Regions from separate parts of the Blastococcus goldschmidtiae genome, predicted to be linked through region 3. Evidence: predicted binding sites of a transcription regulator. Region 3 holds the regulator's gene; each other region holds the start of a gene.
The links. Region 3 encodes LexA, which represses DNA repair genes until DNA is damaged. Its sites were predicted from a motif close to TCGAACANNTGTTCGA; they were not measured.
Positions count from the first base shown of each region.

Region 1 (10,347 bases), on a different contig from region 3:
CGACGCTGACCAGGTCCAGCCGCCCCGGGGAGGGGTCTTTCGACTCGGGCAGCACGCGGGCGGCCAGGAGCAGTACGGCCAGCACCGGCACGTTGACCAGGAAGACCGAGCCCCACCAGAAGTGCTCGAGCAGCGCGTCGCCCACGACGGGGCCGAGCGCGGCACCGCCGGCGAAGCCGGAGGCCCACACGGCGATCGCCAGCCGCCGCTGCTGCTGGTCCAGGAACAGGTTGCGCAGCAGGGAAAGGGTCGACGGCATGAGAGCCGCGCCGAACACGCCTTGGAGCGCGCGGGCGGCGATGAGCCAGCGGACGTCGGGGGCGTACGCGGCCAGCACCGACGCGACGCCGAAGCCGACGGCACCCAGCAGCAGCAGGCGGCGGCGGCCGAACCGGTCACCCAGGCTGCCGGCGGTCACCAGGAGCCCGGCCAGCAGCAGGGGGTAGATGTCGACCGCCCACAGCAGCTCGGTGCCGCTGGGGGCCAGGGCCCGGGTGATCGAGGGCACGGCGAAGGTGAGCACCGTGCCGTCGATCGAGATGAGCAGGACCGGCAGCATCAGCACGACCAGGCCCAGCCACTCCCGCCGTCCGGCGAGAGGTGTGGTGCGCTCGGCCTCGTGTGCCGTGGGGGCGGTGCTCATGCGTCCTCGTCCTGTTCTGCGGTCAAATACCGTCCAGACGGTATAGTAACTCGTATGGCGCGACCATCGAACCGAGAGCGCGTCCTCGACGCCTTCGAGCACCTGCTCGTCGACGACGTCGGCGTCGCGGTCACGCTCGACGCGGTGGCGGCGGCCGCCGAGGTGTCCAAGGGCGGCCTGCTGTACCACTTCCCGAGCAAGGACACGCTCATCGACGGTCTCGCCGACCGGCTGCGCGAGCAGGTCGCCGAGGACGTCGCGGCGCTGCGGTCGGCTCCCGAGGGCCCGGTGGCCTACTGGCTCAGCTCGTCGTCGAGCGGGTCGCCGGCAGCACTGACCCGTACCAGCCGAGCCGTGCTGCGGTTGGCCGGTGCGGGGCAGCCGACCGCCCGGGCGGTGCTCGAGGAGGCCGACCGGGCGTGGGCCGGGGCGCTCGGGGAGCGCATCCCGGACCCGGTCATCGCGCGTCTGGTCCTGCTCGTCGGCGACGGGTTGTTCCTCGAGACGCTGACGGGGCTCCCCGCGCGTTCGGGCCTGGCGCCGCTCCAGGCCCTGCTGGAGCGGCTGGTCCGCGGCGACTGAGGTTCAGCCGCCCTCCGCCAGGAATCGGGAACCGATCCCCTCGCGGGCGCCTGTGCCACCCGCGAAGCTGCAACGGTGTTCGTCGACCCGCCGGTGACCCGACTGATCTGGCGCAGTCTCTTCGTGGCCGAGCGGCTGATCGGTCCCCGCCCTGCCCGACTGGCCGCCGCTATGGCGCTGCGGGTCGCAGCTCGGGCACCGCGCAGCTACGCCACGACGGTGCGGCGCATCTCGCCACGGTTGCGCGCGGAGAATCCCGGTCTGACCAAGGTCCCGGAACGCTGGTCGGGGAACCCGACGGTGCGGGTCCGCCGCGGAGGCCTGGCGCTGGAGCTGGACCTGCGGGACAACCTGCAGGCGATCTTGTTCTACACCGGCGTCTACGAGCCCAGCTTCATCGGTCACGTGCTCACCGATCTGCGCCCTGGAGATGTCGTGGCCGACGTGGGCGCGCACATCGGCGTGCACGCACTCGCCATCGCCCGTCGGCTGGCTCGCCTCGGCGGAGGTTCGGTGCTGGCCTTCGAGCCGGCCGCCGACTCGACTGCGAAGCTGCGGGCCGCCGCCGTTCGCAACGGGCTCGACGTCGAGGTCGTCGAGGCTGCGTGCAGCGACGTGCCAGGGCGGCTGCCGCTGTTCGCCGATGAACGCTATTCCGTTGCCGACGCCGGAGTGCGTTCCCTGCACGGCAGTGGGCAGCAGGTCGGACAGGTCTCCGCCATCAGGTTCGACGACTGGGCGGCCGCCCGCCCCGGCGGGCCGCTACCGCGACTGGACGTGGTGAAGCTGGATGTCGAAGGACACGAAGCCGCAGCCCTGATCGGCATGCGGACCACCCTCGCCCGACTACGGCCCCGTGCGGTCTACGTCGAGATCAAGGAGAACTCCATCGGCCGGGCACCTGCCTCCGACGAGCAGCTGCGGAACCTGCTGGCCGAGCTCGGGTACCGCACAACCGGGTTCGCGTTCGACCACAACGAACTGTTCAGGCCGGACAGCTGACGACCGGCGCAGGCCCGAGACAGTGGCATCGACCACGGCGTCAGAGCCCGATCGGGTGCCAGACCGTCTTGGTCTCGAGGAACGGGGTCATCCGGGTCAGACCGGGGTCGGCGGTCCAGTCCGGCTCCGCGAGCGGGGGGCGCACGACCCGCTTGATGGTGCCGGCGGCCTCGCGCTCGAACTCCATGGCCCGGTTCGCCGGGGCGCCGGTGAGGTCGACCGCGTCGACGTCGGCGTGCTCGGCCAGCCAGGTGCCCAGCTCCGCCGCGTCACCGGTGAGCAGGTTGGCCACCCCGCCCGGGACGTCGCTGGTGGCCAGCACCTCGGCGAGCGTGACCGCTGGCAGCGGGCGCTCCTTCGACGTGACGACGACGGCGGTGTTGCCGGTGGCGAGCACCGGGGCCAGGACGCTGACCAGCCCGAGCAGCGAGGACTGCTGCGGGGCCAGGACGGCGACCACGCCGGTCGGCTCCGGGGTGGAGAAGTCGAAGTAGGGGCCGGCGACCGGGTTCGCCCCGCCGAGCACGGCGGCCAGCTTGTCCGTCCAGCCGGCGTACCAGACCCAGCGGTCGATGGCGGCGTCCACGGCCGCCCGGGCCTTGGACGCCGAGAGGCCCTCGCCCAGCGCGACCTCCTCGCAGAACTGGACGTGCCGGCCCTCCATCACCTCGGCGACGCGGTAGAGCACCTGGCCGCGGTTGTAGGCGGTCGCGGCGGCCCACTTCGGGAACGCGGCGCGGGCGGCGACGACGGCGTCGCGGGCGTCCTTGCGGCTGGCCCACGCGGCGTTGGCCAGGAAGTGCCCCTTGGCGTCCGTCACCTCGTAGGTGCGGCCGGACTCCGACCGCGGGAAGGCCCCGCCGACGTAGAGCTTGTAGGTCTTCCGGACGGCGAGACGGTCGCTGCTCACTGGTCTGCACCCCTCAGGTAGGCCGCCAGGCCGTGGCGGCCGCCCTCGCGGCCGTAGCCGGACTGCTTGTAGCCGCCGAAGGGCGACGTCGGGTCGAACTTGTTGAACGTGTTGGCCCACACGACGCCGGCGCGCAGCTGGTCCGCGATCTTCAGGATCCGCGACCCCTTCTCGCTCCAGATGCCGGCCGAGAGCCCGTAGGTGGTGTTGTTGGCCTTGGCCACCGCCTCGTCGGGCGTCCGGAACGTCAGCACCGACAGGACCGGGCCGAACACCTCGTCGCGGGCGATGCGGTGGGCGGGGGAGACGTCGGTGAAGACCGTCGGCGGGAACCAGTAGCCGCGGTCGGGCAGCTCGCATCTGGGCTGCCAGCGGGTGGCCCCCTCGGCCTCGCCGATGTCGGACAGCTCGCGGATGCGGGCCAGTTGCTCGGCGCTGTTGATCGCGCCGATGTCGGTGTTCTTGTCCAGCGGGTCGCCGACGCGCAGCGTGCCGATGCGCCGCTGGAGGCTGGCGATGACCTCGTCGTGGATCGACTCCTGCACCAGCAGCCGGGAGCCCGCGCAGCAGACGTGGCCCTGGTTGAAGAAGATGCCCTGCACGATGCCCTCGACGGCCTGATCGATCGGGGCGTCGTCGAACACGATGTTCGCCGCCTTGCCGCCGAGCTCGAGGGTCAGCAACTTGGCTGTCCCCGCGACGGCCCGGGCGATGGAGCGGCCGACGTCCGTGGAGCCGGTGAACGCCACCTTGTCGACGTCGTCGTGCTCGACGACCGCCCGGCCGGTGTCGCCGGCGCCGGTGACGATGTTGACCACGCCGGCAGGGAGGTCGGCCTGCCGGCAGACCTCGGCGAACAGCAGCGCCGTCAGGGGCGTGGTCTCGGCCGGCTTGAGGACGACGGTGTTGCCGGCGGCCAGGGCCGGCGCCACCTTCCACGCGAGCATGAGCAGAGGGAAGTTCCAGGGGATGACCTGCCCGGCGACGCCGAGCGGGCGGGGCCGGGTGCCGAGCCCGACGTGGTCGAGCTTGTCGGCCCATCCGGCGTAGTAGAAGAAATGGGCCGCGGCCAGCGGGACGTCGACGTCGCGGGACTCGCGGATCGGCTTGCCGTTGTCCAGCGACTCCAGGACGGCGAACTCCCGGGCGCGCTCCTGGAGCAGGCGGGCGATGCGGAACAGGTACTTGCCGCGGTCGGCCGGCCGCATCGGGCCCCAGGTCTTCTCGAACGCCCGGCGGGCGGCGCGGACCGCGCGGTCGACGTCGGCCGCGCTCGCGACCGAGACCTCGGTGAGGACCTCCTCGGTGGCCGGGTTGACCGTCTTGAAGGACTCGCCGGTGCCGTCGACGAACTCGCCGTCGATGAACAGGCCGTAGGACGGCGCGATGTCGACGATCGACCGGGATTCGGGGGCGGGGGCGTACTCGAAGGGGGTCGTCGTGCTGCTGGTCATCGCTGTCAGTCCACCGTGACGTAGTCGGGGCCGGAGTAGTGGCCGGTGCGCAGCTTCTGGCGCTGCAGCAGGAGGTCGTTGAGCAGGCTGGAGGCGCCGAAGCGGAACCAGTCGGCGTGCAGCCAGTCCGGACCGACGGTCTCGTTGATCAGCACGAGGTGCTTGATCGCGTCCTTGGTCGTCCGGATGCCGCCGGCGGGCTTGAAGCCGATCTGCCGACCGGTGGCGGCGCGGAAGTCGCGGACCGCCTCGAGCATGACCAGGCCGACGGGGAGGGTCGCCGCCGGGCTGACCTTGCCGGTGGAGGTCTTGATGAAGTCGCCCCCGGCGAGCATCGCGATCCAGCTGGCGCGGCGGACGTTGTCCAGGGTGACCAGCTCGCCGGTCTCGAGGATGACCTTGAGGTGGGCGGGGGTGCGGCCGGGTGAGGAACAGGCCTCCTTGACGGCGACGATCTCCTCGTAGACGTCGAGGTAGCGGCCGGCCAGGAAGGCGCCGCGGTCGATGACCATGTCGATCTCGTCGGCGCCGTTCTCCACCGCGTCGCGCACGTCGGCGAGCTTCACCGCCCGGCTGGCCCGCCCGCTGGGGAAGGCGGTGGCGACGGCGGCGACGTGCACGCCGCTGTCGCCGAGCGCCTCGCGGGCGACCCCGGCGAGGTCGCCGTAGACGCAGACGGCGGCGACCCGCGGGCAGGTCGCGTCGGTGGGGTCGGGCCGCCGGGCCTTGGCGGCGAGGCTGCGCACCTTGCCGGGGGTGTCGGCGCCCTCGAGCGTGGTGAGGTCGACCATCGAGATCGCGGTGTCGATCGCCCACGCCTTGGACGTGGTCTTGATCGAGCGGGTGCCGAGCTGGGCCACGCGTGCCTCGGCGCCCACCTGGTCGACGCCGGGCAGGCCGTGCAGGAAGGCGCGGAAGCTGGCGTCGGAGCGGGTGACGTCGCGGTACGGGGGCAGCGGCACGGACAGCGCCCGGGCGTCGTCCGACAGGGCGTCGGGGTCGAGCACGTGGGTCATGCCGGCCATTCTCCCCCTGTCCGTCCCAAGACATGGGACGGCCTCACCCGGAGGGATGCGGTGCGCCCGGCCGGGAGGAGTGCCACGTCCGGGCACGACGTCCGATGACGCGACGGATCCGGCTCGTGCGGGAGAGGCAGCCCCCTCCGGGTGCTGCCGTCACCCAGGTGCGCGGAGGCGTTCCCGCGGGAACGCGCAGGCAGGCTCTTCCCGGCCACCGCTACCGCCGCCCCGTGAGCGTTCCCGCGGGAACGTCACGGACGGCCGCCCTGCCCTTCCCTGATCTGCTCGGCGACCGGAAGTGTCGGACCTCCGCCCTAGTCTTCGATCACACGTTCGAAGGAGATCCTGGTGCCCGAGACGTCCCTGCCCGATCTGGCGTGCGAGATCACCGCCGGTGCCGTGCGGCTCGCTGCCGCGACGGCCGCCTGGCTGCGGCTGGTCGCGGAGTTCGACCGACGGGAGGGCTGGCACGCGCACGGCATCGTCTCCTGCGCCCACTGGCTCGCCTGGCAGTGCGGCATGGCGCCCGGCACCGCCCGGGAGCACGTCCGCGTCGCCCGCGCGCTTGCCGATCTCCCCCTGCTGTCCGCCGCCTTCGCGGAGGGGCGCCTGTCCTATTCGAAGGTGCGCGCCCTCACCCGCGTCGCCGAAGCCGAGACCGAGCAGATGCTCCTGGACCTGGCGATCGAAGCCACCGCCTCCCAGGTCGAGCGCGTGGTGCGCGCCTGGCGACGGAGCGACCGGGTCGACGACGTCACCGTCGCGGTGAAGCAGCAGTTCCAGCACTGGTGGGACGACGACGGGATGCTCGTCGTCCGCATGCGTCTGGGGCCCGACGACGGGGCCGACTTCCTCGCCGCGGTCGAGTCGAGGGCCGAGGCCGCGGCCCGGCGCGACCGTTCCGCGGCGAAGCGCGAGGCTGTGGGCGGCGTGCCCCCCGGCCGGGACGATCATGCGGAATCGCCGGAGCGCGAGGAGATCGCCTGCGCCCGCGAGCGCACGGCCGCCCGGCGCTGTGCCGCCGTCGCGGGACTGGCCAGAGCCGGGCATCATCTCGACCGGCGGCCGGGCGACCCACCCCGCCGGGAGGTCGTCGTGCACGTCGATGCCGCCGTGCTGGCCGACGACGCCGCGGCCGGACAGGCCTACCTCGAGAACGGTCCGGCCCTGCACGCGTCGCAGGTCCGGCGGATGCTCTGCGGGGCGACGGTCGTCGCGATGCTCGAACGGGACCGCGAGGTCCTCGGCGTCGGCCGCTCCCGCCGGCTCGCCACCCGGCCGCAGCGGCGCGCGCTGTTGCGGCGGGACGGTGGATGCGCCCGGCCGGGGTGCACCGAGACGCGGATCGAACGGCTGCACGCCCACCACATGCGGCACTGGCTGTTCGGTGGCGGCACCGACATCGACAATCTCGTGCTGCTCTGCGACGTCGACCACGGACAGGTGCACGACCAGGACCTCGTCATGTCGCGGCGGGCGGGGCGTCTCGTCGTGCTGACCCCGGACGGACGCCGCGTGTGGGGCGCCGCCGATGCTGCCTTCGTCGAGGGGGTGGCCGGGGCGGGGAGCGGTTCGGACACCGTGGGCGGGGCTTTCGTCGGCGTGGCGCCGATCGACGAGCTGGCGGCCCGCCGGCCGACGGTCGATGTCGACGGCCGAGCAGCGGCGGGTGAGCCGAGCGAGGCCGCGGCCGGCGATCTGACCGGATTGCTGTTCCCCGGCGGAGCGCCCGGGCTGACGTCGGCGATGCACGTGAACGGTGAGCGGATGGATCTCGCCCACGTCGTCTGGGTACTGCTGGCCAACCGCGATCTCCAGCGCCGTCTGGCCGCCGAAGCGCGGGGACGCCCACTCCAGGCCGCGTGAGAGGTGGCGGCGCCGTAGGAAGGCGTCCGAGCGTCCCGGGCGGGCCTGCCGGGGTTGCCAGCGGGGCCGCTACCGTTCCTGCCGTGCAGCTCACCGTCGTCGACCACCCGCTGGCCCGAGCCCGGCTGAGCCGGATGCGCGACGAGCGCACCGACAACGCCGCCTTCCGCGCCGCGCTCCGCGAGCTCACCCAGATGCTGGTCTACGAGGCCACGCGCGAGCTGACCGTCGCCGAGGAGCCGATCCGGACGCCGGTCGTCGACACCACCGGCTACCGCCTGGCCGCACCGCCGCTGATCGTGCCCGTGCTGCGTGCCGGCCTCGGCATGGCCGACACCGCGCACGGGATGCTGCCCGAGTCGCAGATGGGCTTCGTCGGCCTGGCGCGCAACGAGGAGACCTTCCAGCCCGAGGCCTACATGGCCTCCCTGCCCGAGTCGCTGATCGACCGGCACGTCTTCGTGCTCGACCCGATGCTCGCCACCGGTGGGTCGCTGGTGCACTGCTGCGGCCTGCTGACCGCGCGCGGCGCCACGCAGATCACCGTGCTGTGCGCGCTCGCGGCCCCCGAAGGCATCCAGCGGCTGGAGGAGAGCGGTCTGCCGCTGCGGGTGTTCACCGCCAGCGTCGACGAGGGGCTCAACGAGAACGCCTACATCGTGCCGGGCCTGGGCGACGCCGGCGATCGTCAGTTCGGCGCGGTCTGACGATGCGCTTCGGCGTCCTCGGCACCGGCCCCTGGGCGCGGACCGTGCACGCCCCGGCGCTCGCCGGCCACCCCGCGGCCGAGTTGGTCGGCGTCTGGGGCCGGGACCTGGCGAAAGCCAAGGCGCTCGGAGCGGAGCACGAGGTCGCGGGCTTCGCCGACGTCGACGGGCTGCTCGACCAGGTCGACGCCGTCACGATCGCGCTGCCGCCGGACCTCCAGGCGCCGCTGGCCGAGCGTGCGGCTGCAGCCGGCAAGCACCTGCTCCTGGAGAAGCCGGTCGCGTTCAGCACGGCGGCGGCCGATCAGGTCGTGGCGGCGGTGCAGGACGCGGGCGTCGCCTCGGTCGTCTTCTTCACCCTGCGCTTCCAGGCAGCGACCACCACCTGGCTGACCCAGGCGGCGCGCACGGAGCTGGCCGGCGGCGCCGGTTCCTGGCTGGCCTCGCTGGCCGGGTCGCGATTCGCCGCGTCGCCGTGGCGGCACGAGCGCGGGGCGCTCTGGGACGTCGGGCCGCACGCGCTCTCGGTCCTCGTGCCCGCGCTCGGGCCCGTCGTCGCCGTGCAGGCGGGAGCCGGGCTGCGCGACACCGTCCACCTGGTGCTGACCCACGAGTCCGGGTCGGCGTCGACGGTCACGCTCTCCCTCACCGTGGCGCCCATGTCGGCCGGCGTCGAGTTCTTCGTGCACGGCGACGCCGGCCGCCTGGTGCTGCTGCCCGACTCCGGCACGGCGGTGGAGGCCTTCGGTCTCGCCGTCGACGAGCTGCAGGCAGCCGCGCTCACGGGCGGCACGCATCCCTGCGACGTCGCGTTCGGCCGCGACGTCGTCGCGGTGCTCGAGACCGCCGCGCGAGCCCTGGACTCCGGCCGCCGGGAGACCGTCGCGCACTGAGCGTCAGCGGTCCCGTTCGTACCGCAGCATGACGACGCCGTTGCCGAAGGTCCGCGTCTCGGCCAGCCGAAGGTCCGCGGGCATCCCCTCGGACTCGAACAGCCGGCGTCCCCGGCCCACAAGTACGGGCATGACGAAGATCCGGTACTCGTCGATCAGGTCGTGCCGGCGGAACACCTCGGCCAGCACGGGGCCGCCCACCACCATCTCGCCACCGGGCTGGGCCTGCAGCGCCCGCACCTCCTGGGGGACGACGTCGCGCACCACCGTGGCGTTGGGGCCAGGAGTGTCGAGGGTCCGCGAGTAGACGATCTTGGGCATGCTGCGCCAGATACCGGCGAACTCAACCGTGGCCGGATCCGCGTCCGGGTCCTTGTCGGCGTCCGGCCAGTACGCCTCCATCAGCTCGTAGGTGACCCGGCCCTCGAGGAAGGCGCTGGAGGCGGCGAGCTGCCGGTTGAAGTAGGTGTGCAGCTCCTCGTCCACCCGGTGCCAGCTGAGGTCGGCGTCCGGCCCCTCGAAGTAGCCGTCGAGTGACACCCCCAGGTGAAACACGATCTTCCGCATGGCTGTCTCCTCCTGGGCCAGGCGACCCTCGGCTCTCTGACCGGGGCGGGCACGCGCACTCATCGGTGGCGCCGACGGTCAGTCGAACGGATTCGTCAGGACCGGGCGTGCCTGGAGGACCTGGAAGGTGACGGGTGGGCCGTCGGTGGTGGTGCTGCCGGGGACGGGCACGGTGAGGCCGCCGTCGACGCTGAAGGTGGCCGTCCAGGTGGTCGTCAGCGAGGCGGTGTAGCTGCCGCTGGCGTAGTCGTGGCTGATGGTGTGGTCCGGGTAGGGGGCGCCCGGGCTCGTGGTGGTGAGGTCGGTGCCGTCGCCTGTGTGCCAGGTGAAGGTGGTGGCGGTGGCGGTGATGTCGACGGTGAACCCACGGATGTCCAGGGTGAAGGTCTGCGTGGTGGGTCCGTCGGTGAAGAAGATGACGGGCAGGCCGACCAGGCCGTTGCCGGGTGGCTGCTGCTTGGTGGGCAACTGGGGGAGCGGCAGGGTCCGGAAGTAGCGGAACACCTCATCCGGCGACGGCGGCGGGTTCAACGCCGTGATGTCCACACAAGCCCGTTCGATGCGGTCCCATGGCCCGACAGGGGAGCCGACTTGGCTGCCGGCTGGGACATCCAGGGGGCCGGCGGTCCCGTCAGCTTGGATGAGGCGCTGCCTTTCGATGACCAGATCTTGAACGACCTGGTCGGGCCCAGCCGCGCATGCGC
Region 1 is NZ_JAVREI010000001.1:810,138-820,484, forward strand. Features, by position in the region: gene RM425_RS04075 (MFS transporter) at 1-643, opposite strand, end outside; gene RM425_RS04080 (TetR/AcrR family transcriptional regulator) at 698-1,225, shown strand; gene RM425_RS04085 (FkbM family methyltransferase) at 1,301-2,227, shown strand; gene RM425_RS04090 (aldehyde dehydrogenase family protein) at 2,268-3,137, opposite strand; gene RM425_RS04095 (aldehyde dehydrogenase family protein) at 3,134-4,591, opposite strand; gene deoC (deoxyribose-phosphate aldolase) at 4,597-5,607, opposite strand; gene RM425_RS04105 (HNH endonuclease signature motif containing protein) at 5,959-7,476, shown strand; gene upp (uracil phosphoribosyltransferase) at 7,560-8,183, shown strand; gene RM425_RS04115 (Gfo/Idh/MocA family protein) at 8,186-9,076, shown strand; gene RM425_RS04120 (dihydrofolate reductase family protein) at 9,080-9,643, opposite strand; gene RM425_RS04125 (hypothetical protein) at 9,722-10,347, opposite strand, start outside.
Region 1: a site for LexA is predicted at 5,932-5,947, ahead of RM425_RS04105 (HNH endonuclease signature motif containing protein). Genes of this name have one in related genera too.

Region 2 (10,347 bases), on a different contig from region 3:
GAGGGTGGTGGTGTCCATCCCGAGACCGGCGAGGATGGTCGCGACGGCCAGCGGGTGGGTGATGTAGGGGTCGCCGCTCTTGCGCTTCTGGGCGGAGTGGGCGGCCTCGGCCACGTCGTAGGCCCGCTGCAGCAGGACCAGGTCGGCCTTGGGATGGCTCTGCCGGTGCAGGGCGGCCAGGGGCTCGAGGACCGGACGGACGACGGGGCTGCGCTGGCCGGCCACGATCCGGCGCGCCAGCCGGTCGCGGACGCGGCGGCGGGGGGTGCCCGGGTCGCCGTCGCCGGGTTCGGCGCCGACGTCGTCCGGTCGGCGCACCGCGGGCCGCTCCGGCAACGGTGGCCGGTGGGGCACCGGCGCTGCCCCGTCCGGCGGGGACGGGTCGGTGGTGGTGCCGGGCGTGCCGGGGCGCGCCGGAGCGGCGTCGGCGGCTACGTCGGAGGCCACGGCGACTCCCGCGGGTTCGAGGAGAGGAGGATCCTGTCCATGCTAGCCGCGCCGGGCGTGGCGCCGCCGCATGCCGGCGGGGCGCCTCCCTCGGTCAGGTGGTCCAGAGGGCGTGCACCGTGTGCGGCGCGACGCGCTGCCGGCCGCCCAGCGCCGCCAGCTCGACCACCACGGAGACCGCGGTCACCACGCCGCCGAGCTGCTCCACGAGGGCGACGGCCGCGGCCAGGGTGCCGCCGGTGGCGAGCACGTCGTCGACCACCAGCACGCGCTGCCCCGGGCGGATGGAGTCGGAGTGCAGCTCCAGCGTCGCGGTGCCGTACTCGAGCACGTAGTCGGCGGCGATCCGCTCGCGTGGGAGCTTCCCGGCCTTGCGGACCAGGACCACGCCGACCCCGGCGGACAGCGCGACCGCGGCCGCGAGCAGGAATCCGCGGGCCTCCACGCCGACGACGACGTCGAACGGCGGCCCCGCGTGGTCGGCACCGGCGTCGTCGCCACCGGCCAGGGCCGCGGCCCGCGGATCCCCGTTCTCCGGAGCGGCCAGGCCCGCGACCAGCCGGCGGAAGGCCGGGCCGTCGGCGAACACCGGCGTCAGATCGCGGAACAGCACCCCCGGCTCGGGGTGGTCGGGCACGTCGACGGTCAGCGAGGCGATCAGCTCGTCCAGCGGCTGCCGCACCGCCTCATCGGCGGGGACCGCGCTCACCGGCGCTTCCTGCCCGGCGGGCGGCCCTTGCCGTCGGAGCGCTGCGGCCGGGCACCGGGACGCGGCGCGGCCGTGCTCCCGGACGCGTCGGGCCGCACGGACGACGGCGACTCGATCACGACGTCGGCCTGCACCTCGCCGGGCAACTCGGCGACAGCGGTACCGCCGCCACCCGCCGGGCGGCGACCACGGCGCGCGCTGGCCACCGGCCCGGCCGGGGCGCCTCCCTGCCGCGCCGCCGAGGACCGGCGCGCGAGCACCCGCCGGCGCAGCGCCTGCACCTCGGGCTCGCGCTCCTTGAGGTCGGCCACGATCGGCGTCGCGAGGACGATCGACGAGTACGTGCCGGCGGCCAGGCCGACGAAGAGGACCAGCGCCAGGTCCTTGAGGGTCCCCACGCCCAGCAGCCCGGCGCCGACGAACAGCAGCCCGGCGACCGGCAGCAGCGCGATGACCGAGGTGTTGATCGAGCGCATGAGCGTCTGGTTGACGGCCAGGTTGGCCGCCTCGCTCCACGTCATGCGGGCCGACTTCTCGAGGTCCTTGACGTTCTCGTCGACCTTGTCGAAGACCACCACGGTGTCGTAGAGCGAGAAGCCGAGGATGGTCAGGAAGCCGATCACCGTCGCCGGCGTCACCTCGAACCCGACCAGCGCGTAGATGCCCGCGGTCACCACGATGTCGTGCACCAGGGCGGCCATCGCGCCGATGGCCATCTTGGGCTGGAAGCGCAGGGCGAGGAACGCCACGACCGCGACCAGGAAGACGACCAGCGCGACGAGCGCCTGGTCGGTGATGTTCCGGCCCCAGTCGGCGCTCACCGACTCCGGGCTGACCTGGTTCGGGGCCACGCCGGCGGCCTCGGCGACGGCCTCCACGACCTGGCGCTCGGCGTCGCTCTCCAGGGCGCCGGTGCGCAGCAGGACGCTGTCACCGCCGACGATCTGCGCGGAGGCCACCTCGGCCCCGGCCTCGTCGGCCGCCTCGCGGATCTGCGACAACTCGGACTCGGTGCCGGGCAGCCGGAAGCTGTTGCCGCCGGCGAAGTCGATGCCGAAGTTGAAGCCCCGGAACAGCATCGCGGCGAGGGAGAGCAGCAGGATCACGGCGGTGATCTTGTAGATCAGCCGGCTGCGGCCCACCACGTCCAGCCCGGCCTCGCCGTTGTAGAGCCGGTGCGCCAGCGAGGCGCGAGGCCGGCCCGCCTGCTCGGCGCCACCCTCGCGGAGCAGGCCTGCGTCGGCGAGTGCATCGTCTCCCATCGACGCGGCCGCCTCGTCGGAGGCGTGACCCGCGTCCCGGGCCTCGTCGGCGTCGGTACCGACCGGCACGACCGCCTCCTCGGAGCCGGGGACGCCGGATCCGTCGTTCCGCTCGTCGCGGGTCATGAGGTGCTCCTGTTCTGCGCCGTGGCACCGGCGGTGGCGCCGACCAGGTCGCGGCCGGCCCGCGGAGCGGACGACGGGCGGGACCTGTCGACCTGACCCAGGCCGGAGACCCTGCCGCTGCCGAACCACTTGTAGCGCGACAGCACCGCCATCAGCGGATGGGTGAAGAGGAAGACGACGACCAGGTCCAGGACCGTCGACATGCCCAGCGTGAACGCGAAGCCCTTCACGTCGCCGATGGCCAGCACGTAGAGGATCGCCGCGGCCAGGAAGCTGACCGCGTCGGCCGACAGGATCGTCCGCCGGGCGCGGACCCAGGCCCGCGGTACGGCCGAGCGCAGGCTGCGGCCCTCGCGGATCTCGTCCTTGAGCCGTTCGAAGTAGACGACGAACGAGTCCGCGGTGATGCCGAGCGCGACGATGAAGCCGGCGATGCCGGCCAGGCTGAGCGTGAACCCGATCTCCCGACCGAGCACCACCAGCACGCCGTAGACCACGACACCGGAGAGCACGAGGCTGGCGATCATCACCAGGCCGAGCGCCCGGTAGTAGAGCAGCGAGTACAGGAAGACCAGGCCGATGCCGAGCGCGCCGGCGAGGAGCCCGGCGCGCAGCTGCTCCTCACCGAGCTCGGTGGAGATCGACTGGGCGGTCTGCTGGGTGAAGCTCAGCGGGAGCGCGCCGTACTTGAGCTGGTTGGCCAGCTCGGTGGCCGACTCCTGGTCGAACTGGCCGGTGATCTCGGTGCTGCCACCGAGGATCGCGCTCTGGATGGCCGGCGCCGAGATGACCCGGCCGTCGAGGGTGATCGCCACCGAGTTGCCGATGTTGGCCGCGGTGTAGGCACCCCAGGCGCTGCCGCCCTCGGAGTCGAAGTCCAGGTTGACGACCCACTCACCGGTGCCCGCGCGGGTACCGGCCGACGCGTCGGTCACCGAGGTGCCCTCGACGACCGTGGGGCCGAGCAGGTACTTGAACTCGCCGTCCTCACCGCAGGCGGCGACGTGGTCGTCCGGGCGGGCGGTGTCGCTGGCGACCGTGTCGCCGCAGGTCAGTGCGTCGAAGGCGATCTGCGCCTCTTCCTGCGTGACCGCCGGCGAGTCCGGATCACGCGCCGGGGCCTCGTCCGCCTCGTCGGCCGGCGCCTCGGACGGCTCGGCGCCCTCGGTGGGCTCCGCCCCGTCGGTGGGCTCCGCGCCGTCGGTGGGCTCGGCGCCCTCGGTCGGCTCCGCGCCGTCGGTGGGCTCCGCGCCGTCGGTGGGCTCCGCGCCGTCGGTGACCTCCGCACCCTCGGTCGGCTCCGCGGGCTCCTCGGCGGGCGCCTCGCCGGCCGGCGCGACGTTCAGCACCGGGCGGAACCTGAGCTGCGCCGTCTCGCCCAGCTGGCGTGCCTGGTCGCCGTCGTCCCCGGGCACGGAGATGACGATGTTCGAGTCGCCCTCGGTCACGACCGAGGCCTCGGCGACGCCCAGGCCGTTCACCCGTTGCTCGATGATCCGGCGGGCGAGCTCGAGGTCCTCGCTGTCGGGCGCGGCACCGTCGGGCGTGCGGGCGGTCAGCGTGACGGTGGTGCCGCCGCGCAGGTCCAGCCCGAGCTGCGGCGTCCGGTCGGTACCGGCGAAGAAGACCAGGCCGTAGAGCAGGGCCACGATCAGGATGAACGCGCCGAAGTACCGGCGGGCCGGCAGCGCACGGTTGGCCACGGGATCTCCCCGGCTCAGCGGGTGCCGTCGGCCGGGCGTCCCCCGGCCGAGCCGGGAGCGTCGTCCCCGGGGAGTCCGGTGCCCGGGCCCGCCGGCTGGCGGATCTCCAGGATCGCCTGCCGGGCGAACGTCACGACGACGCCGGGCGCGAGCTCCAGGTCGGCGGTGGTCTCGTGGAGTGCGGCCACCGTGCCGTGGATGCCGCTGGTCGTCATCACGGGAGTGCCGACGGTCAGCGACTCCTGCAGGGCCTGGGCACGGGCGGCCATGGCCTTGCGCTGGCGTGCGGGGAGCACGAACAGCAGCACCGCCAGCAGGGCGAGCATGATCAGTGGGAAGTACTCCACGACAGGTGTGCCTCTCTACCGCGCGTGCTGCTCCGCGGTCGGTGCGGCCCGGGGGGCCGCTCGGGTACGTCGGTTGCCTCGGCGCATCTGGTGCACGGCGCGCGGCGACCCGGAAGGGCGCGCACGGCCGCGGCCTCTCAGTTTGCGCGCCAGCGGTCTGGAGTCTAGGCGTCGAAGAGCGGCTCTGACGACGAGCCCGCGCCCGGTGGGTCGGGTGTGACCCGGCCGAGGGGGATCCCGCCGCGCGGCAGGGCGCGGCCCAGGTGCCGCCAGGCCGCCTCCGTGGCGACGCGACCGCGCGGCGTGCGGGCGAGCAGCCCGGCGCGGACGAGGAACGGCTCGCACACCTCCTCGACGGTGTGCGGCTCCTCCCCCACGGCGACGGCGAGGGTCGCGACCCCGACCGGGCCGCCGCCGAACTTGCCCACCAGCGCCTCGAGGACCTCCCGGTCGAGCCGGTCGAGCCCGAGGTGGTCGACGTCGTAGAGGGCCAGTGCGGCCTCGGCGACGGCGCGGGTGACCCGGCCGTCGGCCTCCACCTCGGCGTAGTCGCGGACCCGGCGCAGCAGCCGGTTGGCGATCCGGGGGGTGCCCCGCGACCGCCCGGCGATCTCCGCCGAGCCCTCGTCGGTCAGCTCCACGCCGAGCAGGTCGGCGCTGCGCGCCAGCACCAGCTGCAGCTCGGCGGGCTCGTAGAACTCCATCTGGCCGACGAACCCGAACCGGTCCCGCAGCGGGCCGGTCAGCAGTCCGGCGCGGGTGGTGGCCCCGACGAGGGTGAACGGGTTGATCTCCAGCGGGATCGCGGTGGCGCCGGGCCCCTTCCCGACGACGACGTCGACCCGGAAGTCCTCCATCGCCATGTACAGCAGCTCTTCGGCCGGCCGGGCGATGCGGTGGATCTCGTCGATGAAGAGCACGTCGCCGGGCGCGAGGTTCGACAGCATCGCGGCGAGGTCCCCGGACCGCTCGATGGCCGGACCGCTGGTGATCTTCACCGCGGTGCCCAGCTCGGAGCCGATGATCAGCGCGAGGCTGGTCTTGCCGAGCCCCGGCGGGCCCGACAGCAGCACGTGGTCCGGCGGGCGTCCGCGCCGCTTCGCCCCCTCCAGCACGAGCGCGAGCTGGCGGGCCACCTTGGGCTGGCCGATGAAGTCGTGCAGCGAGTGCGGCCGCAGGGCCGACTCGACGACCCGCTCCTCGTCCCCCGCCTGGGGCGAGACCGCCCACTCCTGGCCGAGCTCGCCGGCCACCTCACCGGTCATCGCCCGGTCGAACGGCGCACTCACGATCTACCCAGGAGCTGGAGCGCCTGCCGCAGCAGGACGGCGACCTCCACCGAGCCGGTCTCCACGATCTGCTGGTCGGCCACGGGGGCCAGCTGAGCCAGCGCCGTCTCGGCCTCCTTGCCCGACCAGCCGAGCCCGACCAGCGCGGAGGTGAGCTGGTCCCGCCACGGTGCGACGGGCGTGACCGCGGTGAGCCCGGCCGGCGCGGGACCGTCCAGCGAGGTGTCGGTGGTGACCGAGCCGAGCCGGTCGCGCAGCTCCAGGATCAGCCGCTCGGCGCCCTTCTTCCCGATGCCGGGCACCTGCATGAGCGCCTTCACGTCGGCCGTCGACACCGCGCGGCGCACCTCGCGCGGCGGGTGGATGGCCAGCACGGCCTGCGCCAGCCGGGGGCCGACGCCGTTGGCGGTCTGCAGCAGCTCGAACAGCTGGCGCTCGTCGTCGTCGGCGAAGCCGTAGAGGGTGAGCGAGTCCTCGCGCACGACCAGGCTCGTGGAGAGCCGGGCGGACTCCCCCACCTGCAGGCGGGCGATCGTCCCCGGCGTGCACTGCACCGCCAGCCCGATCCCGCCGACCTCCACCACCGCGCCGTCGGGCGACACCGCGGCCACCCGGCCGTTCACCGAGGCGATCACGGAGCCACTCCTGTCCACCGACGCCTGCTGGGTCCCCGTAGGGGCACGCCGGTCATCCAGGTGCTCATCGGGCCGCCACCCCCTGCCAGCGGGGCAGCGTGCGCTGCACGACGGGGGCGCCGAGGCCTCCGGCGAGCGCGGCCGAGCGCAGCCGTTGCTGGGCCGGTCCGCGCCAGGCGTGGCAGACCGCCAGGGCCAGGGCGTCGGCGGCGTCGGCCGGCTTCGGGGCCTCGGCGAGCCCGAGCACGCGGGTGACCATGAGGGTGACCTGCTCCTTGTCGGCCCGGCCGTTGCCGGAGATGGCCGCCTTGACCTCGCTGGGCGTGTGCCAGGCGACGGGCCGGTCGGCCTGCGCGGCGGCCAGCGCGGCCACCCCCGCGGCCTGCGCCGTCCCCGTGGCGGTGCCCCTGTTGTTCTGGGTGAAGACCCGCTCGATGGCGACGACGTCGGGCCGGTGCTCGCGCAGCAGCGCCGTCACCGCGGTGTGCACCTCGAGCAGGCGCAGCTCCAGGTCCAGCTCGGCCAGCGTGCGGACCACGCCGACGCCGATCGCCGTGGGGCGGGCACCGGGGCGGCCGTCGACGACCCCCCAGCCGCACCGGGTGAGCCCCGGGTCGATGCCGAGCACCCGCATGGCCACGCTCCTAGGTTCGCACGAACACCTGTTCGATCCGAACGCTAGCCCCTGGACAACGTAACCGACGGAAGACACGCCACCAGCGGGCGGCCCCGTCGCAGGGGCCCGCGCCGAGCGTGCGAGGCGTGGGGGGCGACGGGGTCCTCTTTCAGGCGTCGATCTTCTCCATGACCTCGTCGGAGACCTCGTAGTTCGCGTAGACGTTCTGCACGTCGTCGAGGTCCTCGAGGGCGTCGATGAGCCGGAACACCTTGCCCGCGCCGTCCTCGTCCAGCTCCACCTGCACGCTGGGCAGGAAGCCCATGTCGGCCGAGTCGTAGTCGATGCCGGCGTCCTGCAGGGCGGTGCGCACGGCGACCATGTCACCGGGCTCGCTGACCACCTCCAGCGTGTCGCCGAGGTCGCGCACCTCCTCGGCGCCCGCGTCGAGCACGGCCAGGAGCACCGAGTCCTCGTCCACGCCCCCGGCCTTCGGGACCACGACGACGCCCTTGCGGGAGAAGAGGTAGGACACCGAGCCCGGGTCCGCCATGGTCCCGCCGTTGCGGGTCATGGCGGTCCGGACCTCCATCGCCGAGCGGTTCTTGTTGTCGGTCAGGCACTCGATGAGGACGGCGACGCCACCGGCGGCGTAGCCCTCGTAGGTGATGCCCTGGTAGTCGACCCCACCGGCCTCTGCGCCCGACCCGCGCTTGACCGCGCGGTCGATGTTGTCGTTGGGCACCGAGCTCTTCTTCGCCTTCTGGACGGCGTCGTAGAGCGTCGGGTTGCCGGCCAGGTCGCCCCCGCCGGTGCGGGCGGCGACCTCGATGTTCTTGATCAGCTTGGCGAAGAGCTTGCCGCGCTTGGCGTCGATCCCGGCCTTCTTGTGCTTGGTCGTCGCCCACTTGGAATGGCCGCTCATGAAGGCGTTCCCCTCTCGTTCCCGGCCTCGGCGCCGGCCTGCTCGGCCAGGCGACGGCGGACGATGTCGACGAACAGCGCGTGCACCCGGCGGTCCCCGGTGAGTTCGGGGTGGAAGCTCGTGGCCACCAGGTTCCCCTGGCGGACGGCGACGATCCTACCGTCGGCCTCTCCCCCGACGACCCGGCCGAGGACGTCGACGCCCTCGCCGGCCTCCTCCACCCACGGGGCCCGGATGAACACCGCGTGCAGCGGACCGCCGCCGCGGCCCCCGAAGTCGATCTCGGACTCGAAGCTGTCGGCCTGCCGGCCGAACGCGTTGCGGCGGACGGTGACGTCCAGCCCGCCGATCGTCTCCTGGTCCGGTGGGGCGTCCAGCAGCCGGTCGGCGAGCAGGATCATGCCGGCGCAGGACCCGTAGGCCGGGAGACCGTCGCGCACGGCGGCGCGCAGCGGCTCCAGCAGCCCGAACCGGTGGGCCAGCTTCACGATCGTCGTCGACTCGCCGCCGGGCACGACCAGCCCGTCGACGGCGACCAGCTCCTCCGGGCGCCGCACCGCCACCGCCTCGGCGCCCTGGTCGCGCAGCGCCGCGAGGTGCTCGCGGACGTCACCCTGCAGCGCCAGGACCCCGATGACGGGTGCGGTCACCAGCCGCGGGTGGCGAAGCGCTGGTCGGCGGGCAACGTGGACACGTTCAGCCCGACCATCGCCTCGCCGAGCCCGCGGGAGACCTTCGCGATCACGTCGGGGTCGTCGTGGAACGTCGTCGCCTGCACGATCGCGGCGGCGCGCTGCGCCGGGTCGCCGGACTTGAAGATGCCGGAGCCGACGAAGACGCCCTCGGCGCCCAGTTGCATCATCATCGCGGCGTCCGCGGGGGTGGCGATGCCGCCGGCGGTGAACAGCACGACCGGGAGCTTGCCCAGCCGCGCCACCTCGGCGACGAGGTCGTACGGCGCGCGCAGCTCCTTGGCGGCGACGAAGAGCTCGGTCTCGTCCAGCGTGCCCAGCGCCTTGATGCCGGCGCGGATGGAGCGCATGTGGCGGGTGGCCTCCACGACGTTGCCGGTTCCGGCCTCGCCCTTGGAGCGGATCATCGCCGCGCCCTCGGAGATCCGGCGCAGCGCCTCGCCCAGGTCGGTGGCGCCGCAGACGAAGGGGACGGTGAACTCCGACTTCGCGATGTGGTGGGCCTCGTCGGCCGGGGTCAGCACCTCGGACTCGTCGATGTAGTCGACCCCGAGGGCCTGCAGGACCCGCGCCTCGACGAAGTGGCCGATGCGCGCCTTGGCCATCACCGGGATGGAGACCGCGCCGATGATGCCCTCGATCATGTCGGGGTCGCTCATCCGCGAGATGCCGCCCTCGGCACGGATGTCGGCGGGCACCCGCTCCAGGGCCATGACGGCGACGGCGCCGGCGTCCTCGGCGATCTTCGCCTGCTCGGGGGTGACGACGTCCATGATGACGCCGCCCTTGAGCTGCTCGGCCATCCCGCGCTTGACGCGGTCGGTTCCGGTGGAGGGGGTCTGTGCAGACACGGCAGTCGGCCTAACGGCTGGGGGTGGGGACGATCCCCCATCTTACGGCCGGTGGCCGGGCCCTCCCACGCCGCTCGTGGTCAGCGCCTCGAGACGGTCGTCGATGTCGAAGAACCGCGGCATCGGCCGCGACGCGTGCAGCCGCAGCACCCGGGGCAGCCGCCTGCCGCGCAGTGCCTGGGTGTCGCGGACGGCGTCGTTGTAGAACCGGCGGGCCAGCGCCACCCGGGTGCAGGTGCCGTCCAGGTCGGCCTGCAGGGCGGAGGGGACACCGGGCAGCTCGGCGGGCAGGTCGCGCAGCTCGCGGCCCAGGGCGTTCTCGGCCGCCTCACGGTCCCCCGGCGTCGTCGACCGTGCCTCGGCCGCCGCCGCCGCGAGCGCGCGGGCGCGCTCCGGACCCAGTGCGCACGGGTACTCGCGGGCCAGCTCCGCCGCCAGCCCGGCGCGGCGCCGGAGCTGCGCGTCCAGCGCCTCCCGGGCCCGGGCCACCCGTCCGGCGAGGCGCCGCAGCCGCACGAGGGTCCAGGCCGCCCACACCAGCAGCAGGACGACGACGACCGCGACGGCCGTCCACATCCACGCGTGCGCACCCACGACGCCGAAGGCTAGCGGGAGCTGCCCCTCCAGCGGGAGCTCCGCGGCGCGACACCGGTCGGCGGCGGTGTCGGGACGTCGTCGCCCTCGCGGGCCGTGACCCCGGCGCTCCCGGGCGCGACGACGGTCTCGTAGACGGCCAGGATCCGCG
Region 2 is NZ_JAVREI010000009.1:109,571-119,917, reverse strand. Features, by position in the region: gene RM425_RS13825 (RelA/SpoT family protein) at 1-447, opposite strand, end outside; gene RM425_RS13820 (adenine phosphoribosyltransferase) at 542-1,156, opposite strand; gene secF (protein translocase subunit SecF) at 1,153-2,544, opposite strand; gene secD (protein translocase subunit SecD) at 2,541-4,247, opposite strand; gene yajC (preprotein translocase subunit YajC) at 4,262-4,594, opposite strand; gene ruvB (Holliday junction branch migration DNA helicase RuvB) at 4,759-5,883, opposite strand; gene ruvA (Holliday junction branch migration protein RuvA) at 5,880-6,518, opposite strand; gene ruvC (crossover junction endodeoxyribonuclease RuvC) at 6,583-7,152, opposite strand; gene RM425_RS13785 (YebC/PmpR family DNA-binding transcriptional regulator) at 7,304-8,059, opposite strand; gene pdxT (pyridoxal 5'-phosphate synthase glutaminase subunit PdxT) at 8,056-8,709, opposite strand; gene pdxS (pyridoxal 5'-phosphate synthase lyase subunit PdxS) at 8,706-9,602, opposite strand; gene RM425_RS13770 (LemA family protein) at 9,645-10,196, opposite strand; gene RM425_RS13765 (glycosyltransferase family 4 protein) at 10,208-10,347, opposite strand, start outside.
Region 2: a site for LexA is predicted at 7,173-7,188, ahead of ruvC (crossover junction endodeoxyribonuclease RuvC). Genes of this name have one in related genera too.

Region 3 (10,347 bases):
CGAGGATGGCCAGTCCCACCTCGTGAGCGGGGACCTCCGCCGCGCCGGTGGCGCGGATGGTGTCCTCGACCTGCTGGGCGAGCAGGGCCAACTGGTCCTCGTCGACCGGCCGGCCCTGGCAGGCCCGGCGCACGCCGGCGACGACCTTCGAGCGGTTGAACGGCTCGCTGACGCCGCTGCGCTTCACGACGGCGAGGACGGCCTCCTCGACGGTGGTGAACCGCCGGCCGCACTGGGGGCACGAACGGCGACGACGGGTGGTGGCCCCCTCGTCGGCCTCCCGCGAGTCGATCACCCGGCTGTCGGGGTTGTGGCAGAACGGGCAGCGCATCGCGGTCCACCTCCCTTCGCGGCTCCTCGCCCGGGTCGTCCTGTGGACCCTCCTGGGGACATCCGGTGGACGTCGCGGGGAGAACCTGAGGACCGGCCTGTGGACGCGGCTTACAGCTCTGTAACTACTAGATCTAGTGGAACCCTAAGTCGGGCCCCACTAGATGTGCAAGCGATGTCCCTGTCGGCGTGTTCCGCTCTGACCCGGCTGTCACCCGCAGGAACAGGGCACTCCACCTGTCACACGACACGCCCGGGGACGCGCCGGAAAACTGCGCGCCGAACCGTCCCGCACCCGGCCGACACCGTCCCTGCGGAGCACGCGGAGCGGGGAGGTCGACCGCCGAGTGCACCTTCGCGGATCACGGCTCGGGTCCGGCGACGACGGTCGACGGTCGCCATGGCGGTCCGGACACGCGCCGGCCGGCCAGGCGGCCGTGCGGTGCGCCGGTGGTGGCGTCAGACGCCGGAGAGAGAGCCGCTCACCCGCGGGCGCCGGGAACCCGAGGACGGGCCGAGGTCGCCGAGTCGCATCGGACGCGTCAGCAGGTCCGGCTCGGCGTCGATCCGGCCGGTGCAGACCTCCGGGCGGCCGAAGGACTCCTCGGGGCGCGCCGTGCGCGCGAAGACCGCCCATCCCCCACCGACGTGCGGACGGGTCGCGCGGCGCGACTCGGCCTGCGGCCGCGACTCCGCCTCGGGGCGCGCCTCCGCCGACACGGCCGCGACCGGCTCCGCCTCGTCGGCGACCGCCGCGAACACCTCGGTGTCGGCCGCACGGTGCCGACCCTCGTCACCGGGGGCCCGGTGACGACCGGCGGGGACCGGCACCTGCGCGGCGACGACGACCTGGACGTCCGCGTCCTCCGGAGCGCGCCGGCGTCCACCCGGGCGCGTCCCGGATGCGGCGGGCGCCGCGGCAGCGGCGCTCCCCGCGGGGGGCGGCGCCTCGTCACGGATCAAGGGCAGCGCGGCGGTGGCGTCGGCGTTCCCGCTCACCGGACGGCCCCGCAAGGCCGAGACCGCCTGGGCAGGTGGGAGCTCCTGCTTCACGCGGGAGTCGATGCGACTGGGCTCCGTGGCCGGGGACAGGTCCCGCTCGGGCAGGCGCAGCGCGGCGAGATCGATCCACGCCGTCTCCTCGACGCCGCCCACGACCACCCGGACCCACATCTGGCACGTTCCCGAGGCGTCGTGCCGCCAACCCAGCAGTTCGCCCTGCCACCACGTACCCGCCTGGTAGACCTCGACGGACTGGGGGGAACGGGTGAACACAGCGGCGCGGCTCTCCGTGGGACCTGACACGCGATGACCGTAAGCGTTCGGTTCGCGACGGTGCGTGAAGGCGCCCGGGCTGATCATTGACGAACTCGTCGCCCCAGGTTGGAGAGGTGTTGCCCTGTCGCGCAGCCGTCCGATGCGCGTGGCCCCCCCGGTCACGGCAGGACGAGGAGCTGACCGGGGACCAGGGTGGCGTCGGGAAGCCCATTGAGGGCCCGGATCTCGGCGATGACGGCACGGAGGTCGTCCCCCTCGTCCGCGACCGCGCCGGCGATGGACCAGAGCGTGTCGCCCTGCTGCACGACGACACTGCTCTCCCCGGCCAGACGCAGCCCGCCGTCCTGGCCCCCGGCGACGACCGAGCCCACCCAGGACCCGAGGGCGACCCCGACCGCCAGGCCGAGCACCACGCCCAGCCGCCGCGCGCGCCGGGTCAGCCGGAGCGCGGGCGCCACCCGCGGGTCGCCGCCGGCGCGGTACGGCGCCGGTCGTCGCGGCGTCGTCGAGCCCGCCGGATGCGGCCTGCGCACCCGTGCCGCAGCCGGGTGCCCGCGGTGGGCCGCAGCACCGACCGCTGAACGCCCGGCACCCCGGGCCAGGGGAGCCGGGTCGTGCAGCAGGTCCGGCACCGCGCGCAACCGCCCCTGTCGTCCGGCTCCACCCGCCAGCGGCGGGCGCCACGGCGCCTGCACCGCCTCGTCGAACTCCACCACGGCCTGCGCCACACTTCCCACGACCACTCCTCCCGACCCGCACGTCCACCACGGTCTTCGAACGGCTGTTCGAATCGAACGTCTGTGCGATGTCTACCGGACGCCACCGACAGAAGCGACCCGACACGACGGCCGTCTTCGAACACCTGTTTGAAAGCAGGCGTGATCGGCGCTACGGTTCCTGGGACGCGACCAGCACGGCTGCACCGGCAGCCCGCGAGGAGGAGACGTGGCGGAGACCAGCGGGACGTCGGGCGGCCGACGGACGCGCAGCACGGCGTCGGGACCGGACACGGAGAACGGCAGCGCGTCGGTGCGCTCCTTCCCCGACCGCGGCGCCGACGGCGACGGGCTGACCCAGCGCCAGCGCCGGGTGTTGGAGGTCATCCGGGACTCCATCGACCGGCGCGGTTACCCGCCCTCGGTGCGCGAGATCGGCGAGGCCGTCGGCCTCTCCTCGGCCTCCTCGGTGGCCCACCAGCTCTCGGTCCTGCAGAAGAAGGGCTGGCTGCGTCGGGACCCCAACCGCCCGCGCGCCCTCGACGTCCGGCTGCCGGGCGACACCTCGCGTCCGGTGGCGCCGCTCGCCGAGCCGGTGGCCGGCACCGACGAGCCGCTCGCCGCCCCGACGTACGTGCCCCTGGTCGGCCGGATCGCCGCCGGCGGTCCCGTCCTCGCCGAGCAGGCGGTGGAGGACGTCTTCCCGCTGCCCCGCGAGCTGGTCGGCGAGGGCACCCTGTTCATGCTCAAGGTCGTCGGCGACTCGATGGTCGAGGCCGCCATCTGCGACGGCGACTGGGTGGTCGTGCGCCAGCAACCCACGGCGGAGAACGGCGAGATCGTCGCCGCGATGATCGACGGCGAGGCGACGGTCAAGACCTACAAGCGGCGCGACGGGCACGTCTGGTTGCTGCCGCACAACCCGGCCTACGAGCCGATCCCCGGCGACGACGCGACGGTCCTGGGCCGCGTCGTCTCGGTGTTGCGCAGGGTCTGACCCCAGGCCCCGTCCGGGTCACCGGCCGCACCAGCGGGCGGTCGCCCGGGCGGGGTGCCGGCAGGCGCGGCGACTCAGGACCGCGGGCGACGGCGCAGCTTGGGGACCAGCCACACCACGAGGGTCGCCACGGCGGCCGCGATCAGCGCAGAGGTGACCGGCGACCTGCCCGAGCTGGTGAGCTCGGTCAGGCTGGGCACCGGGCCGTCGGCCGGCGCCGCGGCGGACGCCGGCGTGACCGCGGAGATCGGCACCACGACCACCTCGCTGGGCACGCCTTCGCTGGCGATGACCAGCTGCGCGTCGTCCCCGGTGAAGCTGATCGCCTCGCCCTGGGGTGACTCGGGCAGCGGAACCCGTACCGGGGTCCCGGCCAGGGCACCCACGACGTCCGAGCCCGACAGCGGCCACACGTAGGCATCGGTATAGGTGCGCAACGCCAGTGCGTGCCCGTCGCCCGCCACCGCTCCCCCGGTGACGAGCAGTTGCCCGGCGCGTCCCACCGGGCCGCCAGGGGTCCCCGTGAGCGTCATGTTGACCGTCGCCACCCGCTCCATCGGAACGGCCGCCTCGGCCGACAGCGGGCCAGTGGGCCGGTACACACCGCTGGACCCCAGCACGTCCTTGGTGACCAGGTACGGGGTGCCGTCGGGCGCGAGCAGCAGCGCCTCGGAGTCGTGGGCGCCGTCGGGGTAGCTGAGCCGGTGCACGGCCGCGGACCCGTCCGGCCGCAGCGCCAGCAGGGCGACGGTCGAGCGCACGGAGTTGTTGTCCCCGGCGTCGGCCAGCCAGAGGGTCCCGTCGGCGCCCAGGGCGAGATCCTCGGGGTCGTAGGGGTCGACGGCGGCGGTCCGCGTCTCGAGCACCTGGCACCCGGCGTCGAGCACCGAGACGCTGAGCGCGTCCCCGCCGTCGTTCATGACGAGCATGCGCTCGCCGAGGTCGACCAGCCCGGAGATCTCCGCCAGCGCGGGATCCGTGATCTGGCACCGGACGGCCGGTGCAGGAGCGTCCGGCTCCTGGGCGACGGCGACGGTCGCCCCCACGACGGGCAGCGAGAAGCCGAGGAGGACCGCCACCACGAGCCCTACGGCGCGGGTGGCACGCCGTCCTCCGAAGCCGCTACGCGGTCTGCCGGCCTGGTCGGGCACGAACCCAGCGTGACAGAACGATCGCGTCCAGTGCATGAACCACGCCCAGCAGCAGCACGCCCACGGCGGCACCGACGACCGCGTCGGTCACCCAGTGGAAGTCCAGCGACACCATCGAGACGCCGGTGGCGACCGGTCCGACGACGCTCAGCCACCAGAACGCGCGCTGCACCCGGACAGGCATCTCGTACTCGACGGCCAGCCAGCGGGCGACTCCCCACATGATGACGGCGTTGGCCACGTGCCCCGAGGGGAACGACGCGCCGTCGACGTGGAAGAAGAGCTCGTCGGGGTGCCCGGGCGCGGTCCGACCGGTACCGAACTTGACCGCGTAGACGCCGACGGTGAGCGTGCCCAGCGCGAGCAGGACCCGCAGCAGCGGCATCCCCGTGCGATGCCGCCAGGCCAGGTAGCCGACGAGCACGGCCAGGACGATGAGGATCGTGCCTCGACCGCCGAGCTGGGTGATCGCCCAGATGACCGGATAGGCGGCCGAGTCGCGCAGTCCCCAGCCGCGGACGACGTCGGAGACCCACAGGTCCAGCCGCTCCAGGGCCCCGCCGGCGAGCAGGTCGGCGGTGACCAGGCCGGCCACGAGCAGGGCGAGGAGCAGCAGCCACCACGGCGGGCGCCCGATCGAGACCGCACGGGTGCGCTCGGGCACGCCGGCGTCGCACACCACGCCGCTCGTCACCCGCTCACCGTACCGGTCCGTGACCTGACCGTGATCCGAGCGCCGGGCGCCGCGGGCGGTTCAGCCGACTGGCGCCGCGAACTCCTCGAGCGCCGCGGCGAGCGCACCGTCGACCTTCGCGGTCAGGCGGGTACCCCCGGCCTCGTGCGCCTCGGCCAGCACCTCGCCGTCCCGGTGCACGCGGGCCACGAGGTCGCCGCGGTCGTAGGGCACCAGGACGTCGACGTCGGTGTCGGGGTGCGGCAGGCGGGCTGCGATCAGCTCGCGCAGCGTGTCCATCCCGGCGCCGGTCCGGGCCGACACCCACACCGCTCCGGGCAGTGCCTGGCGGAGCGTGAGGATGGCCTCCTCGTCCATGGCGTCGACCTTGTTGACCACGATGACCTCGGGCACCGCGGAGGCGTCGATCTCCCGCAGCACGACGTGCACCGCGTTGATCTGGCCCAGCGGGTCGGGGTCGGAGCCGTCGACGACGTGCAGCAGCAGGTCGGCCGCGGCCACCTCCTCCAGCGTCGACCGGAAGGCGTCGACCAGCTGGTGGGGCAGGTGCCGGACGAAGCCGACGGTGTCGGTGAGGGTGTACTCGCGACCGTCGGGCCCCTCGGCCCGGCGGACGGTCGGGTCCAGGGTGGCGAACAGCGCGTTCTCCACGAGGACGCCGGCACCGGTGAGCTGGTTGAGCAGGCTGGACTTGCCGGCGTTGGTGTACCCGGCGATCGCCACGCTGGGGGTCGCGTTGCGGTCCCGGCTGCTGCGCTGGGTGGCCCGGGCGGTCGCCATGCCAGCGATCTCGCGGCGGAGCTTGCTGACGCGCGTCCGGATCCGCCGGCGGTCGGTCTCGATCTTCGTCTCACCGGGGCCGCGGGTACCGATACCGCCACCGCCGGCCACCCGGCCACCGGCCTGCCGGGACAGCGACTCACCCCAGCCGCGCAGCCGCGGCAGCATGTACTGCATCTGCGCCAGCTCGACCTGGGCCTTGCCCTCCCGGCTGGTGGCGTGCTGCGCGAAGATGTCGAGGATCAGCGCCGTCCGGTCGACGACCTTGACCTTGAGTACCTTCTCCAGCTGGTTGAGCTGACCGGGGGTCAGCTCGCCGTCGCAGATCACCGTGTCCGCGCCCGTCGCGGCGACGATGTCGCGGATCTCGCCGGCCTTGCCCGATCCCACGTAGGTGGCGGCGTCCGGCTTGTCACGGCGCTGGCTCACGGCCTCCAGGACCTCCGAGCCGGCGGTCTCCGCGAGCGCGGCGAGCTCGGCCAGGGAACGGTCCGCGTCGGCCTGCGTCCCCTCGGTCCAGACACCGACGAGGACCACGCGCTCGAGGCGCAGCTGCCGGTACTCGACCTCGGTGACGTCGGCCAGCTCGGTGCCCAGCCCGGCCACGCGGCGCAGCGCGCCACGGGCCTCGAGGGCGTAGGAACCGGTGGTGTCGTCCGTCGCGTCGGGTCGCGCGGCAGGCGCGCGGCGGGGCTCGTCGTCGAGCGGCATGCGCTCCGGGGCGGTCGTCATCGGGTCCAGCGTGGCACGGTCGGGCATGCGGGTCACCTCAGTTGTCATCACGGGGTGCAACGCAGAACCGGTCCGGGTGCATCCCGCGATCGGCGGGTAGGGCCTCTCGGACCGCATTCCGCACGACGAGGAGGAACCGATGACCGCGAGCGGATCGAGCAGCCTCGGGGCGAACAGCGACGTGGAGGACCCCGGCCGGGATCCGGTGGGCATCGGCGGCCCGCCGCGCAACCCGATGGGCGGGGGCGCCGACCAGGACAGCGGCCGCGGGGCGCCACCCACCCCTCCGGCCACCGACGACGACGACGCGATGGTGCCCCTGCCGCCCGACGACGACCGCCGCTGAGGCGTCGTAGCGAGGCGTCAGTCGCCGAGCCACTCCCGGCACAGCGATCCGGCCGACACCAGCACCGCCGGGCCGGTGAGCACCGTCGTCCGGGGGTCGACCTGCACCGACAGGCGGCCCCCGGGGACGTCGACGACGACGGTCCCCTCGTCGCGTCCCGCGTCAGCGAGGGCCGCGTAGGCGGCCGCGCACGCCCCGGTGCCGCAGGAGCGGGTCTCCCCCACGCCCCGCTCGAACACCCGCAGCCGGATGTGCACACCCGGCTCGAGCACGTTGATCAGCTCGACGTTGACGCCGTCGGGGAAGAGACCGGCGTCGAAGGCCGGCTCCCGGCTCAGGTCCAGGGTGTCGACGTCGACGTCGGTGAGCGCCGCCAGGTGCGGGTTGCCCATGGACACCGCCGCGCCGGTGAACGTCGAGCCGTCCACCTCGGCCGATCCGCGCCCGAACTCGCGTGCGGGCCCCATGTCCACCCAGTAGCCGCCGTCGGGGGACGCCCCGACCCGGCGCGGCCCACCGCGGGTGCCGACCAGGACGCCGTCGAGGCACGCCGCCCGGCCCAGCAGCCCCTCCGCGACCAGCGCGTGGAGGAACAGCCGGATGCCGTTGCCGCACATCTCCGCGTAGGAGCCGTCGGCGTTGCGGTGGTCCATGAACCACTCGCAGGCCGCCAGCTCGGCGCCCAGGACGTCGGCGGCGTCGGGCACGTGGGCACTGCGGACCAACCGGAGGACGCCGTCGCCACCGAGTCCGGCGCGGCGGTCGCACAGCCGGCGGACCATCGCCGCGTCCAGCCGCTTCCCGGGCCACACGGAGCCGTCCGGGTCGGGCAGCACGACGAAGTCGTTCTCGGTGCCGTGCCCGATCAGCACGCGGGGGGTGGCGGTCACCGGCCGATCGTACGGTCGGCGATCCCGGCGAGAGCGGCGTCGAGCAGGTCGGGGCGGGCGGCGTCCAGCCAGGTGGTCGTCGCATCGCGGCGGAACCAGGAGCGCTGCCGGCGCACGAACCGGCGAGTGGTGACCACCGTCCGCTCGCGGGCCTCCTCGGGGGTCAGCGTGCCGTCGAGCTGGCCGAGCACCTGCGCGTAGCCGAGCGCGCGCGACGCCGTCGGCCCCTCGCGCAGCCCGTCGGCGGCGAGGACCTCGACCTCCGCGACGAACCCTGCGGCCCACATCCGGTCCACCCGCAGCGCGATCCGCGCGTCGAGCCCGGTCGGCTCCCGGTCCAGGCCCAGCACGACCGCCGGGTAGTGCGGCACCGGCTCGGGCATCGTGGCCCGGAAGGGTCCGCCGGTGATCTCGACGACCTCCAGCGCGCGGACGATGCGCCGTCCGTTGCCGGGCAGGACGGCCGCCGCCGCTGCCGGGTCGACCGACGCCAGGCGGGCGTGCAGCGCCGCCGGGCCGACGACGGCGAGCTCCTCCTCCAGCCGGGCGCGCACGGCGGCGTCGGTGCCCGGGAAGTCGAGCTCGTCCAGCACCGCCCGGACGTAGAGCCCCGAACCGCCGACCAGCAGCGGGACGACGCCCGCAGCCCGCAGCCGGTCGATCTCCGCCCGCGCCCGCTGCCGGTACTCGGCCACCGACGCCGGTTCGCGCACGTGCCACAGGTCCAGCAGGTGGTGCGGCACACCGTCGCGCTCGGCCGCGTCGGGCTTGGCGGTGCCGATGTCCATGCCGCGGTAGAGCTGCATGGAGTCGGCGTTGACCACCTCGCCCCCGAGCCGCTGGGCCAGCGCGACGGCCAGCGCGGTCTTCCCGGTGGCGGTCGGGCCGACGACCGCCACCACGGGCGGGACGTCGCTCATCGCGCCGTCCAGTCGGCCACCAGGTAGCCGACACCGAACGGTGCGGCATCGGCGTGCAGCCGGCCGGCGATCGAGCGGCCGGCCAGGGCGCTGCCGACCGCCCGCCAGACCGGCACGCCGGCAGCCAGCAGCCGCCGTCCCTCGGCCGGGTCGAGCGCCGCGAGCGCTGCGGCGTCGCCGCGCGCGAGTGCACCGGCGACGACGGCATCGAAGGGGCCGGCGGCCTCGTCGAGGTAGCCGGGTGCCTTCACGCCGCGGCGCGCCGAGCCGTCGCCCAGGGCGAGCACCCCCACCGGGCCCGCGCACTCGCCGAGCACACCGGCCAGGTCCGCCGGCCCGACGCCGATCCGTCGTCCAGCGAAGGAGGCCTCGTCCAGCAGCCAGGCACCGACCCCGAACCCGACTCCCGCGATCCCGGGCTCGGCGGCCGACGGGCCCGCGAAGGGGACGTCGAGGTCGAGCCCGAGCCCGCGGAGACGGGCGACGTCACCGGCGCCGTGCCGGGTCCCTGCGGGCGCCTCGGCCACGACGACGACGGTCTCGGGGCCGACCGCCAGCATCGCCGCGACGGCTGCCCGGCACGCCCGGCGCAGGTCGGTCGTCTCGGCGACGGCGCGGCCCTCGACCGCGGGCAGCAGCAGCGGCGCGGGGGGACAGAAGGCGACGGAGGGGCCGTCCCCGGCGGAGGGAAGGGGTGGACTTCCCGATTCGGCGCTCACGCACTCAGTCTCGCCGATGGGACGTGGGACACTGCCGGAGTGTCGAGCACGGACAACCCCGGCAGCGGGGCGCAGCAGGCCACTCCACCGATTGTGGAGACTCCCGACGTCGCGACCCCGGAGGTGGAGCAGGTACCCGCGGCGGTGACGCCGGACGCCGGGACACCCGACGCGCCGACGCCTGCCGAGGCCGCCCTCCCCGACCCCACGACGGAGCCGACCACCGCGGCGGGAGGCACGGAGGAGACCGCTCCCGAGGTGGCGGTTCCTGCCGCCGAGACCCTCGAGACGGTGGCGCCCGAGGCCGCGGTCCCGCCGGCCGAGCCCGAGGCGGCGGCCACCGAGGTCGCGTCCGCCGGGAGCACGGCACCCGCGGTGGCCGACGCCTCCGGGACGACCGCGCCGGAGACCGAGCCGCCGGCCGCGGCGCCCGACGCCGAGGCGCCGGCCGCCCCCGGGGTGGCTGCGCCCGCGGCGCCGATCCCCGCCCCCGCCGTGCCCTCCCCCGCGTCGATGGCGCCCGGTGCCGGACCCGTCAGCGATCCGTCCCAGTGGGGCCGCGTCGACGCCGACGGCACCGTCTACGTCCGCACCGCCGAGGGCGAGCGCGCCGTCGGCTCCTGGCAGGCCGGTGAGCCCGTGGCCGGCCTCGCCCACTACGCGCGCCGGTTCGACGACCTCGCCACCGAGGTCACGCTGCTCGAGGCCCGCCTGAAGGCGCACACCGGCAACCCGGCCGAGATCAAGAGCAAGGCGCAGGCCCTCGCCGAGTCGATCCCGGGCGCGGCCGCCGT
Region 3 is NZ_JAVREI010000007.1:7,906-18,252, reverse strand. Features, by position in the region: gene nrdR (transcriptional regulator NrdR) at 1-331, opposite strand, end outside; gene RM425_RS11565 (hypothetical protein) at 790-1,635, opposite strand; gene RM425_RS11560 (LysM peptidoglycan-binding domain-containing protein) at 1,767-2,345, opposite strand; gene lexA (transcriptional repressor LexA) at 2,554-3,321, shown strand; gene RM425_RS11550 (hypothetical protein) at 3,396-4,472, opposite strand; gene RM425_RS11545 (phosphatase PAP2 family protein) at 4,444-5,166, opposite strand; gene hflX (GTPase HflX) at 5,227-6,705, opposite strand; gene RM425_RS11535 (hypothetical protein) at 6,818-7,024, shown strand; gene dapF (diaminopimelate epimerase) at 7,042-7,914, opposite strand; gene miaA (tRNA (adenosine(37)-N6)-dimethylallyltransferase MiaA) at 7,911-8,834, opposite strand; gene RM425_RS11520 (class III extradiol ring-cleavage dioxygenase family protein) at 8,831-9,553, opposite strand; gene RM425_RS11515 (DUF349 domain-containing protein) at 9,593-10,347, shown strand, end outside.